One region of the Paenarthrobacter sp. NPDC018779 genome, then DNA from elsewhere that is predicted to be linked to it. Evidence: riboswitches for the same ligand, from Rfam matches in the RefSeq annotation. Region 1 holds a riboswitch; each other region holds the start of a gene.

Evidence for each region. Region 1 has a riboswitch for S-adenosylmethionine ahead of ACH488_RS04685 (NADH:flavin oxidoreductase/NADH oxidase). Riboswitches for the same ligand answer to the same signal wherever they lie in the genome.
Region 2: another riboswitch for S-adenosylmethionine. It lies ahead of ACH488_RS03740 (aminotransferase class V-fold PLP-dependent enzyme); the one in region 1 lies ahead of ACH488_RS04685 (NADH:flavin oxidoreductase/NADH oxidase).
Region 3: another riboswitch for S-adenosylmethionine. It lies ahead of ACH488_RS09790 (homoserine O-acetyltransferase); the one in region 1 lies ahead of ACH488_RS04685 (NADH:flavin oxidoreductase/NADH oxidase).

What each region holds. Positions count from the first base shown of each region.
Region 1 covers NZ_JBIRZS010000003.1:41,427-45,631, reverse strand. Annotated here, with positions in the region: gene ACH488_RS04690 (LLM class flavin-dependent oxidoreductase) at 1-982, opposite strand, end outside; gene ACH488_RS04685 (NADH:flavin oxidoreductase/NADH oxidase) at 992-2,101, opposite strand; SAM riboswitch class IV at 2,141-2,251, opposite strand; gene ACH488_RS04680 (hypothetical protein) at 2,484-2,606, opposite strand; gene ACH488_RS04675 (MerR family transcriptional regulator) at 2,950-3,339, shown strand; gene ACH488_RS04670 (NAD(P)-dependent oxidoreductase) at 3,385-4,205, shown strand, end outside.
Region 2 covers NZ_JBIRZS010000002.1:307,333-311,537, forward strand. Annotated here, with positions in the region: gene ACH488_RS03730 (metal-dependent transcriptional regulator) at 1-343, opposite strand, end outside; gene ACH488_RS03735 (class I SAM-dependent methyltransferase) at 371-1,159, opposite strand; gene ACH488_RS03740 (aminotransferase class V-fold PLP-dependent enzyme) at 1,249-2,643, opposite strand; SAM riboswitch class IV at 2,677-2,790, opposite strand; gene hisN (histidinol-phosphatase) at 2,936-3,748, opposite strand; gene ACH488_RS03750 (ribosome small subunit-dependent GTPase A) at 3,803-4,205, opposite strand, start outside.
Region 3 covers NZ_JBIRZS010000007.1:469-4,673, forward strand. Annotated here, with positions in the region: gene ACH488_RS09780 (VOC family protein) at 1-391, opposite strand, end outside; gene ACH488_RS09785 (bifunctional o-acetylhomoserine/o-acetylserine sulfhydrylase) at 605-1,945, shown strand; SAM riboswitch class IV at 2,108-2,222, shown strand; gene ACH488_RS09790 (homoserine O-acetyltransferase) at 2,237-3,358, shown strand; gene ACH488_RS09795 (winged helix DNA-binding domain-containing protein) at 3,396-4,205, opposite strand, start outside.

The DNA of each region.
Region 1 (4,205 bases):
GGCCCGGGATCACCTCTGCGGCAAGTACTTCGAGGTCGACGTCCAGTACCGCCGGGTGCAGCCTCACGCCGTCGACGACGCCGGAGAGTTCCGCCAGCAGGGCGCGCAGCTCCCCGGCGTTCCCCACGAACCGCAACACGTCCGGCGAGGCCGGCCAGGGCGAAGCCGCGTCCAAGCGGTCGAGTCGTTCCTGCGCTGGTGAGCCACCGGCGTCGAGCACTACCTCAAGGTCCGCGACGACGCGAAGGACGCCCCGCCGTCGTTCTTCCCCGGCCGCGGCGGCGATGCCCGCGAGGCTGTCGGCACTGACGACGACGGCGTCCGGCAGTTCCGCCGCCAGCTCACCTTGGCGGCCGAACACCACGGGCTGGCCCTGCGGCGGGCGGGAAGTGATGGACGGGCCCTTGATGGAGAAGAACTCGCCTTTGAAGTCCGCGTAATGGAACTTGTCCAGGTCAAGGAAGCGGTTGTTCGCGGCGTCGGCGATGAACACGCCGTCCTCCCACGTGTCCCACAACCGGCGCGTAGCAGCCACTACCTCGGCCCCTTCGCGCTGGACCGCGTGCTGGTCGAGGACCGGCTCAGAACCGTAGGCCGCCGCAATGGCCGGTGATTCCCGCGCTTCAGCCAGCCAGCCCGAGCGGCCCCTGGATGCCCAATCCAGGCTGCTGAGCTGATTGGCCAGGTGGGAAGGCTCAGCATGGATGGTGTTGACGGCTGGAACCAGACCGAGCCGGCCGGTCGACGCCGCGACGAACGCGGCAACTTCCACGGTGTCCAGGCGGCCCGTCACGTTCGGGCTGCCTTGCCCGCTGCTGTCGCGGAACGTGGCGAAGGTGAAACCCGCAGCTTCTGCCGTGGACGCGACGGCGGCGAACCGTTCAGGAGTTAACAGCTCCGTCGGTGGGTGCTTGGCGTGGCGCCACGCGGAGGGATGGGCTCCGTCGCCGTCGAGTTCGATGCCGAGTGCAAACTTGCTCATGGAAATCCCCTACTTCCAGATCGCGCGTACGTATTGCTTCTGCCAGAGTTGCTCTGCCGGTTGGTGGCCTAGTTCGTGCGCGGCCCGCAGTCCGAAGCCTGGGTCCGCCAGCCCCGCGCGCCCGACGAAAACCGCGTCGGCAGTTCCCGAGGCGACGATTTCTTCCGCTTCCTGCGGCGAAGTGATGAGTCCGACGGCGGCAACCGGTACGTCCGCTTTGGCGGCGATGTGCTGGGCGAGCGGGACCTGATACCCGGGGCCCAACGGAATGTCGGCGGGGAGCAGTCCACCGCTCGAGACATCCACCAGATCCACGCCGCGCTCCCGCAACCAAGCAGACACGTCGGCCGTGTCGTGGACCGTCAATCCGTGTTCCAGCCAATCCGTGGCGGAAAGCCGGACGAACAAAGACGGACCCGTGGGGCCCAGGACCTCTTTCACCGCCTCCACGACGTCCAGAAGCAGCTTTGCCCGATTCCGGAGCGAACCGCCGTACTGGTCCGTGCGCTCGTTGGACAGTGGCGAGAGGAAGGAATGGAGCAGGAAGCCGTGCCCTGCCTGGATTTCGACGACGTCGAACCCGGCACCGCGGGCGCGCACGGCGCTGGACGCGAAATCGTCCACGATGCCCTCGAGCTGGGCTCCAGTGGCCTGCGAAGGTTCCGGCGATCCGGGGAAGGCTATGGGGGAGGCAGAAAGCGTTGTCCAGCCGCCTTCCTCGACGGGCAGGGCGCCCGGTTCGGCATCCCACGGAGTGCGCAGGGACGCTTTCCGGCCGGCATGGGACAACTGGATGCCGATTTTGGTGCCACGCTCGTGGACGAAATCAACAATGTTGGCCCAAGCCTGTTCCTGGCGGTCATTCCAGAGGCCGGTGTCGCCGAGCGAGATCCGCGCTTCCGGGGAGATCGCCGTGGCTTCGGCGAAGATCAGCCCGAAACCGCCTTTGGCTCTGGCGCCGAGATGGACCAGGTGCCACTGGCCGGGAACACCGTCTTCGGCGGAGTACTGGCACATTGGCGAGAGCCACAGCCTGTTCTTGAACGTCCGGGCGCCCAAGGTGATGGGCTGGAACAGGCTGACCTTTGCTGGTTCGGCTAGTGTTTGCGGCGCGCTCACGCGGCTCCTCCCGCTTCAGGGGCCGCAGACAGCCGGCTCGACATTGACTTGCCGCAGACGCGGCCAGGTCTGTTTCCGGAGCACCCTGCCACTTCAATGCCTGAGGGTTGCCGCAGCACCAGCCGGACCTTCGCGTGCTGTCTCTTGACCTATGGCACGAATCTAGGGCGGTTCAGTGTGTGCCAACAAACGGAATGTCTTGCGGCGTTACCGGACGAAACCGCACGTCAACGGAGGGCGCACAGCGTAACGATTGCCTCGCCGGCCTGGCCTCTTACCGCCAGCTGTACCAAGAAAGCGCTCCGAGTGCTGTCATCACTTCGCCGGCTGTCCTGGGAGCAACATTTGCTCAACCCGAAAAGGAAGATGACGACACACCGCATCACCCCTCGCAAGCTTTGTCTGGAACGAAACTCGTCCCGATTCTTTTTTTCGCGCGGCGGACACCGACCACCGCGCAGGTCAAAATCACCGCAAGAATAAGTCCGTCGACGAGGTCGATCATTAGACCAGGCTCCGCCATTCTTCCTCCAATCAGAACTGTGTCTCCCATTTCGCGGCTGATGTCTCGCGGGTTGTTAAGGGGCAGCGGTGCGTCAAAAACCCCGAGGCGCCCGCGTCAACTTTGTATGGAAAAAGCGAAGGACTTTGCGGGCCCCAAGTTAGGCAAACCGTCGTCGAAGATCGCTGGGTGCACTGTCGGCCCCAACTGCCAGGCTGGAGTTCCTGTCGTGCGGCAGGGCTTAAGGATTTCAGCTGGCTGCGTCGCGGTGAGGTGGGGCAACCGCTCGCTGCTGCAAAATGGGTCGAGGCTCGCAACGGGAAGCCATTATTGATTGGGGAAAGCCGTGAGCTATTCGATATCCAGTGCCGCGGAGCTGACGGGGCTTACGCGGCACACACTGCGCTACTACGAAAGGGACGGCCTGCTGGTCTTTGATGTGCCGCGGGATTCGGCTGGGCGTCGGCGGTACAGTGACCGGGATATTCGCTGGGTACGTATGCTGAAGCGGTTGCGAGAGACAGGGATGCCCATGCGGGATCTGCGCGCCTACATTGCGCTTGTCCAAGACGGCCATGGCAATGAAGAACAGCGGGTCGGTCTCCTTGAAACGCACCGGAGCCGAGTCGAAGAGCAACTTCGTCGCACCGAACAACACCTCAAGGCGATAGACGCCAAAATTATGCTGTACCGGGGCTCACGGCGGGCTACCGTCGACCGCCAGGCCGCCATTTGAGGTTCCGCTTGTGTTCGAGCGCGCTCTAACTAGTTGACTCAAAGCATGACACAGGAAATCAATCAAATTTTGTCCTCGAACGAGCCGCGGGTCGCTCTCATTGGTCTCGGAGCAATGGGCTCGGCCTTCGCCCGCAGGCTCGTTTCAACGGGTCGGGCTGTTACGGTATGGAACCGGACCAAGGCGAAGACTTCTGGTTTGCAAGGGGTGGCAGTAGCCGACACCGCCGCGGATGCCGTAAGGAATGCCGACATCGTCTTGCTCATGCTCAGTGACGACAACGCCGTGCTCGACGTCGTGAGGTCCATGGCAAGCGATGTGCCTGCCGGCGCTGTTCTTGTTGATCTGTCTACTGTCCACCCTGAGACCAGCTCAGAATTGCACAGCTTGGTGCCTCTTGGTGTGCACGTTATCGATGCCCCCGTCATGGGTAGCTCAGACGCTGCCCTCAAAGGCTCCCTGGGACTGTTGGTCGGCGCAGACGAGTCGGCCTTCGAGCTCGTTCGACCAGTGTTGTCGCTGCTAGGAACGCCGTCACTCGTTGGCGGTCCTGGAGCTGGATCAGCGGCCAAAGTCGCAGTGATGTCCGCCATCATTCCCGGCATTTTGGCAGTGGGCGAGGGACTCGCAGTGGGGCGTTCGTTTGGATTGGATGAGGACACCCTCAGGTCAGTCTTTTCGCATACAACTATTGGAGGCCTGACGCAGCGGGTTTTCGCCGTGGAAGCCGACTATGCCACGCGGCTGGCGGCAAAAGATCTTGAACTTGCTCGGCGCGGCAAGGCGACGGTGCTGGTATCCCAGTCGGTTGGCCTCCTGGAGTCCGCGGGCAATGGGGACGAAGACCTGGGCCGGGCGGCTCTCCG
Region 2 (4,205 bases), on a different contig from region 1:
AGGTGTCCGAGACTGCGTGCTCCAACATTTCCGCTTCGTCGTGGACCTCGTCCCAGCGGTAGCCGAGTTCCTCCACAAGGTACGTCTCGATGAGCCGGTGCCTCCGCACCATGGCCAAGGCCAGACGCATGCCGTCGGGCGTCAGGCGGATGGCGCTGTAGGGCTGGTGGTCCACCAGGCCTTGGTCCTTGAGCTTGCGCACCATTTCGGACACCGAGGAATTGGCTACGCCCAGCCGTTGGGCCAGCTGGGAGGACGTGATGGGCTTGTCCTGCCACTCAGTGAAGGAGTAGATGACCTTGACGTAGTCCTCGATCGAGGAGGAGGGCGTACTGGTCTTCACGCTCCAAGCCTACCGTGGCAGGGCGCCTCAGGCCTTGCGGGCCCGCCACGTCTGCGTCACGTACGGCAGGGCCAGGGTTTGGCCAGGGGCGTGGCCGAGGTGTTCGTAGAGGTACCACTCCAGGTTTCCCATGACCTTGGCACGGGTAGCCTCGTTGGCTCGAAGGTAATAGCTGCGCGACTTGGTCAATTCCATGATGTCCTCGGGGGACACCGGGTCCTCCCAATGGGTGACATGGCATTCCAAACCGGTGAACTCCGGACCGATGGCCGGCCGGAAGCCCGGTTTGTGTACGTCGCCGGCATGCATGATGCGTGAAAGGCGGTGCACCCAGGGGACGGAAGTATCCAATTGGTTCCAGATCAGGCCCAGGACGCCATGCGGACGGAGCACCCGGGCGATTTCCGTGCTGGCTTTGACGGGATCGCACCAATGCCAGGCCTGGGCAACACTGACGACGTCGAAAGCTGAGTCCGCCAGTCCGCTCGCCTCGGCGGTGCCCTCCAACGCATTGACCTTGGGGCACGACAGGCGCAACTGCGCCAGCATGTCCGTGGAAGGATCGACGGCGGCCACCTCAAGGCCGCGGTCCACGAGCAGCGTGGTGAATTTCCCCGTGCCCGCGCCGATGTCGGCCGCGGACTTCGCTCCGGCAGGAAGGAGCCAATCCACGGAGTCTGCAGGGTAGCCGGGACGCACCACATGGTAGTGCTCGCCGCCATCCTGGAAACTTTGCCCCAGTTCCTTGCGCCGGACCGCGTGCAGCTTGGGACCGCCGGGTTGTCGCGTACCGCTGGAAGGGCCTTGGGACCGCATGGTGTGTACAGACTCCTTTACCGCGAACGCCGGAAATACCCTACGAATTTACAGCAAGGCAGGGCTGGCCGGGTTCCGGCAAAGTGAGGTCAGTCCACGGTGCAGGGAGCAGCGCCCGCGGTACCTGGAGTGTTGGGGGCCCATTCGGGGTAGCTGCGGTGGTCGTTCGCGGGAACCCAGCGGCCCTCGTCCACCACGTAGTCCCAGCCCAACCCGGTACCCTTCAGCTCCTGGATTCCCTTGAGCAGCCGGGCAGCGTCCTCCAGCCGGGAGCCCACGCCGAAGCTGGCGCGAAGGGAACCGGACGGCAGGCCCAGGCGCTTGAGGAGCGGGTGTGCGCAGAACCGGCCATCGCGAAGGCCCACTCCGTGTTCCGCGGACAGGTAGGCGGCAACCAGGCCGGCGTCGAATCCCTCCACCGAGAAGTTGACCACGCCGATGGTGTCCGTGGAATCGCTGAAGATCTGGTGGACGGTGACCCCATCGATGGCCTGCAGGCCCTCCACAAGGAAGGAGCGGATGGCGGCCTCGTGGTCGTGCCAGGCTTGCTGGTCAAGGCCGGCCAGGACCTGCGTGGCCCGGGCCAAGGTGGCGGCGCCGAGGACGTTGGGGGATCCACCTTCATGGCGGGCCGGACCCGTCGCCCAACTGACGGAGTCCAGACGGGCTTCACGGACTGCGCCACCGCCGGCAAGGTGCGGCGTTCCGGCGTCGAGCCAATCGGGACGGCCTACTACTACGCCGGCACCGAAGGGTGCGTACAGTTTGTGGCCGGAGAAGACCACGTAGTCCACGTCAGCTTCGGCGATGTTGATCCGGCGGTGCGGTGCGAGCTGGGCAGCGTCAACCACGATGCGGGCACCGAATTCGTGGGCAAGGGAGGCCAGTTCCGCGATGGGCAGGATTTCACCTGTCACGTTGGAGGCGCCGGTGACTGCGAGCAGGGAGACTCCGCCTTGGGCCAGCTCGTGGCGCAGGTTGGCGATGGTCGCAGCAAGAGTGGAAGCGGCCACGACGCTGCGGTGCGGTACGCCCTGCCACGGCAGCAGGTTGGCGTGGTGTTCGATGTCCAGGTACAGGACCTCGCCGGTTGGCGTACCGTCGATCTGCGGAAGGCAGCCGGCCAGCAGGTTCAGGGAGTCGGTGGTGTTGCGGGTGAAGATGACGGAGTCGTCGGGGCGTCCGCCGACGAAGTCGCGCACGATGTCGCGGGAGTTTTCATAGACCGACGTGCTGATTTGGGAAGCGAAGCCGGCACCGCGGTGCACGCTCGCGTAGTACGGCAGGACCTCATTCAGGTACGCGGACACGATGGTCAGCGCCGGTGCGGAAGCTCCGTAGTCGAGGTTGGCGTAGCGGACGTGGCCGCCTTGGATCAGCGGGGCCTGCAGTTCTGCGCCAGTCACCGCGGCAAGGGGCCTGGCGGCCGCGGCTTCCTGCGTCACAGTGGGAAGGACGGTGGATTCGAACGTAACAGTGCTCATGGGACCTCACTCAAGAGGGACCCCCTTGCGGGGGATCCGCGCTTGCCGCATCCGTTCCGGACCGGCCTGGTCGTCACCCGGGGCACCCCACCGCGAATGGAGGGTTGCCGGCCAGCAAACCGGGGTTTAGCGCTGGCACTCGTGACCTGTAGTAGACATTAAGGCACCCCGCACGCCGGACACAAAGCCGTCCACTTTGTTAAGCACATTGTTACGAAGGATGCGGAAATGGCAGTTTTGGCGAATAAAGTGCGGCGGGCACCTCCCAGGGGAGGTGCCCGCCGTCGAAAATTCAGAGGAGATCGTCGATTCCCGGATTGAGGCGCTTCAGGACCTCGGAGTGCAGGATCGAGTTGGTTGCCAGTGCGTTTCCGCCGAAGGGGCCATCCTCACCTTCCAGGGAAGTGAACCTGCCACCGGCCTCCGTGACGATCGGTACGAGCGCCGCCATGTCATAGAGGTTCAGTTCGGGCTCGCAGGCGATGTCCACGGCGCCTTCGGCCACCAGGCAGTAGGACCAGAAGTCCCCGTAGGCGCGCGTGCGCCAAATGTCCTCGGTGAGGCCGAGGAACTCGTCAAGGTTGCCGCGTTCCTTCCAGCCGGAGAGGCTCGAGTAGGACATGGACGCGTCCGCGAGCGTGGAAACGTTGGAAACCTTCAGCCGGGTGGCCGAGGCCAACGAGCGGCCCATGTAGGCGCCCATGCTTTTGGCCGCCCACCAGCGCTTGCCCAAGGCTGGTGCGCTGACCACGCCCACCACCGGTTCGCCTTCGTCGATCAGGGCGATCAGGGTTGCCCACACGGGGACGCCCCTGACGAAATTCTTGGTGCCGTCGATGGGGTCGATGACCCAGCGCCGCGAACCGTGGCCGCTGCTTCCGAATTCCTCGCCGAGGACGGCATCGCGGGGGCGTGAACGGGACAACTGTCCGCGGATGGCTTCCTCGGCGGCCTTGTCCGCATCCGTGACCGGCGTCAGGTCGGGTTTGGTTTCGATCTGCAGGTCCAGGGCCTTGAACCGGTCCATGGTCTGGGCGTCCACGGAATCGGCCAGGACATGGGCCAATCGCAAGTCATCGTTGTAGCTGGAAACGGGTTGGGTCATGCCACCAAACTATCGCGAATCGTTCACGCGCCGGGGGAGGTGGGGCTCCGACCTTCAGTTGACGATGCCCAATTCCTTGGTTTCCTTGGCCTCCAGGCGGGGGTCGGCACCGAGCAGGCGCCTGAGCGAAGCCAGCCGGGCTACGCCTGAGGGGCCGGCGTTGCCTTGGTTGACCCACTCGTCCAGCCCGCAGTTCACTGCACTGGCGTCATGCTTGCAGCCGCGGTCGCAGGCTTCCGTGCCAGGCTCCAGGTCGGGGAAGGAATGCAGGATGCGGTCCGCGTCCACGTGGGCCAGGCCGAACGAACGGATGCCCGGGGTGTCGATGATCCAACTGCCGGAAGGAGCGTCCGCCAGTTTGAGGGCCAAGGCAGAGGACGAGGTGTGGCGTCCGCGGCCTGTGACGGCATTGACCCCGCCGGTTGCCCGTTCGGCACCTGTGAGGGCATTGACCATG
Region 3 (4,205 bases), on a different contig from region 1:
CGGCGATCAAGCCGAGGATGCCGATCTGCTGCCACACGAGTTCGCGGCCGTCGGGGAACTTGCGGTTGCCGGGGACTGCGGAACGGCCAAGGCGTTCTTCGAACGGAGCGAGGTCGTCAACGGCGACGCACCAGCCCATCCAACCGCCGCCGGCTGCCGAGCGTGCCCGGACTGCCTGGCCGAAGGGTGCCTTATCCGAAGCGGGGTGGTCCAGGACCTCCACCACTTCAAGGTATTTGTTGTCCGCGAGGGGAATGATCATGTTCCGGGTACCAAAGCGCGGATGCACTCCGCCCCGGACTGCGTCCACTCCCAATGCTGCGGAAATTCGTTCTGTCGTGGCCAGAAGGCCATCTCGTTCACAAGCGTAAGAGACGTGATCCATGCGCATGGCTTCATCTTGGCACTTTGTGATTCGGGTCTCAGCTAAGTCAAGCCTAACCAAGGTGGGATGTTATCGAAGGGCCGCGTCGGGCGTCATGGCGGGACGCCGGAATGACGCCCAAGGACCGAAAAATACTGTCTTCGTCACAAAGCTGTGCATTGCCGCGGAGCCTTCCTAGACTGGCCGCAGTTCCAAGCACCCACTGTCCACCGCAAACCCATGCGCCACGAAGAGGAGAACGCAATGTCCCAAGGATGGTCTTTCGAAACCCGCCAGATCCACGCAGGCCAGGAACCCGATTCCGCCACCGGTGCCCGCTCGCTTCCGATCTACCAGACCACGTCCTTTGTGTTCCCGAGCGCCGAGAGTGCCGCCAACCGCTTCGCCCTGGCCGAGCTGGCACCCATCTACACAAGGATCGGCAACCCCACCCAGGATGCCGTGGAGCAGCGGATCGCCAGCCTCGAGGGCGGCCTGGGTGCCCTGCTCCTCAGCTCCGGGCAGGCCGCAGAAACCTTCGCCATCCTCAACATCGCCGAGGCCGGCGACCATGTGGTGGCCAGCCCCAGCCTTTACGGCGGAACCTACAACCTGCTGGCCCACACCCTGAAGAAGTTCGGGATCTCCGTGACGTTCGTCGAGGATCCGGACAACCTGGAGCAGTGGCGCAACGCCGTCCAGCCGAACACCAAGCTGTTCTTCGGCGAAGTGGTTTCCAACCCGCGCCAGGACGTCCTGGACATCGAGGGCATCGCGAAGGTGGCCCACGAAGCCGGCGTCCCGCTGATCGTGGACAACACCCTTTCCACGCCGTACCTGATCCGTCCCATCGAATGGGGCGCGGACATCGTGGTCCACTCGGCCACCAAGTACCTGGGCGGGCACGGCGCAGCGATTGCCGGCGTCATTGTGGACTCCGGAAACTTCGATTTCGGCCAGGATCCGGAACGCTTCCTCAACTTCAACACCCCGGACCCCAGCTACAACGGTCTGGTCTACGCCCGCGACCTCGGCAAGGACGGCGCGCTCGGCGCCAACCTTTCCTACATCCTCAAGGCCCGCGTCCAGTTGCTGCGAGACCTCGGCTCGGCGGTTTCGCCCTTCAACGCCTTCCTCATCGCCCAGGGCCTGGAAACCCTGAGCCTGCGCGTGGAGCGCCACGTCGCGAACGCCACCAAAGTGGCCGAATGGCTGGAAGCCCATGACGACGTCGAATCCGTCGCCTTTGCGGGGCTGCCGTCCAGCCCCTGGTTTGAGCGTGGCCGCAAGTACGGCCCCCGCGGTACTGGCGCGGTTGTCGCATTCAGCATCAAGGGCGGCGTGGAAGCGGGCAAGCGGTTCGTGGACGCCCTGGAACTGCACTCGCACGTTGCCAACATCGGCGATGTCCGGTCCCTGGTGATCCACCCCGCGTCCACCACCCACAGCCAGCTCACGGTTGAACAGCAGGCCATTGCCGGCGTTACTCCGGGACTGGTCCGCCTCGCGGTGGGCGTCGAGCACGTGGACGACATCCTCGCCGACCTCGAAGCCGGTTTCCGCGCAGCCAAGGGCGCCTGACAACGGAACTGCCGTGAAATACGGTGGCGCCTCCCGGCCGACGATTATTCGCTGGGCGGCGCCACCGGGCGCTCGTTACTGAACGAAGATGCCCCAAACCGTCACACAGCTGTCACATTCTTCGCCAGAACGGCTGTGTTCTTCCTAGACTCTTACGTATTAGGTCATGAGTGCCAGTGACAGCCCCGGCTTGCTGGCCGGCAACCCTCCTCCGCGGTGGGGTGCCCCGGGTGAGGACCTGGCCTGCCGCACGAAAGGCGGTGGGCAAGCGCGAGGTTAGGTGTCAAAGGAATGACCATTACTGCTACAGCCCTTCCCACATCCGAGGAAGCCGACGGAACCGTCAAGTTCGCCCATGTGGGCCCGCTGGAACTCGAAGCCGGCGGTTTCCTTCCCGATGTTGTGTTGGCCTACGAAACATGGGGCCAATTGAACGCCGATGCCTCGAACGCCGTGCTGGTGGAGCATGCCCTGACCGGTAGCACCCACGTGGCCCGTGGTGCCACGGACGAGGATGGCTGGTGGGAACAACTGGTTGGGCCCGGCGCCACGATCGATACCAACCGGTTCTTCGTCATCTCCATCAACATCGTTGGTGGTTGCTACGGCAGTACGGGGCCCTCCTCGGCCGCGCCCGATGGACGGCCGTGGGGTTCCCGCTTCCCGCTGGTCACCCTGCGTGACACTACCGAGGCCGAGTCCCGCCTCGCCGATGCCTTGGGGATCCGTGCCTGGCACTCCGTCCTGGGCGGTTCCATGGGAGGTGCCCGTGCTCTCGAATGGGCCGTCACGTTCCCGGAACGGGTCAAGCGCTGTGCGGTGGTGTCCGTGGGTGCCTACAGCACCGCGGAACAGATCGCCTTTGCCCAGTCGCAGACGCTCGCCATCCGCCAGGACCCCAACTTCAACGACGGCGACTACTACCAGGGTGCCGCGCCCGAGGCCGGCCTCGCCCTGGCCCGCAGGATCGCCCACATCACCTACCGTTCAGCCTTGGAATTGGATGTCCGTTTCGGCCGCGAAGCGCAGCACCAGGAAACCCCGCTCGCCGCAGCCATCCTGGGGAAGCGTGGTCGCTACCAGGTGGAAAGCTACCTCGACCATCAGGGGACCAAGCTGGTGCGCCGCTTCGACGCCAACAGTTACATCGCCATCACCGAGGCCCTCATGAGCCACGATGTCACCCGGGGGCGCGGCTCCTTGGAGGAAGCGCTGGAGCGCACCACGGCCGAGTTCTTCATCGCAGCGGTGGACACGGACCGGCTGTACTTCCCGGCGCAGTCCCGCGAACTTGCGGCGGCGCTGCCGGGTGACGTTCCGGTGCATGTGATCGAGGCACCGATCGGCCACGACGGCTTCCTCACGGAGATCGGGCAGCTCTCGGCGCAGTTGCGGGAGTCCTTCTTCGCCTAGGCCAGGCACTGGGCCGGCTGTCCAACGGGCATTGCCGTCAGGCCAGCCGGGCTTCCATGCCCAGGAACCTGCCGTACCGGTCCACTTCCGCCTCGAGGGCCCGCTGGACGGCGGGCGTGGCGGGCTGGTTCATCCGCACGTCGAGTTCGCAGGTGTTGCCGGCGAATCCGTGCCGCCACCAGCCGGCCAGCCTGCCATCCAGCAGGACAACGTGCATGGGGCCGCCGTTTTCCGGGAAGTAGGGTGCCACGCCGCCGAGGTAGTGCCGGGACTGGGAGTAGCCCATGACGTACTCGTCGTAGCACTGGATGAGGTCCACCCGGGGGAGCGCCGCGTCCGGACCTGAGCCAGTCCCCGGCCCTGAGTCAGACTCCGGGGCGGACCCGGACCGTTCCATGCCGGCAACATCCTCCGCTGCCAGATGGAAGTCCAGCCCCTCGATCCGGAGTGCGGCCAGGGACCCCGGGGCAACGTGGCCGGCTACGTCGAGGCCACGCTTCACGTCCTTCATGGTCAGGCCGGACCACGCCGAGCAATCCTTGACCGTGGCCGGTCCACGGCTGCTGAAGTACCGCAAGGCCAACTGGCCCAGTGCCTGGTCCCGTCCATCGGCGTCCAAGGCGTCAGGCCCAGGCTCGGGCACCCGTTCCCCGAACAGCGCGTACGTCTGCTTGAGGGCACCCCCGGAAGAACGGACAGGCGTTCCGCTGACCAGGATCCGGCTGATCTCTGCGTGCATCAGGTGGTACACGAAGCCCAGTCCTTTGCCCGGGAACCCCGCTTCTTCCAGGACCGCGGAGAGTTCCTCGCGCGTCTTGTGCGCCCCGCCGGACACCGCGCCGGCCAG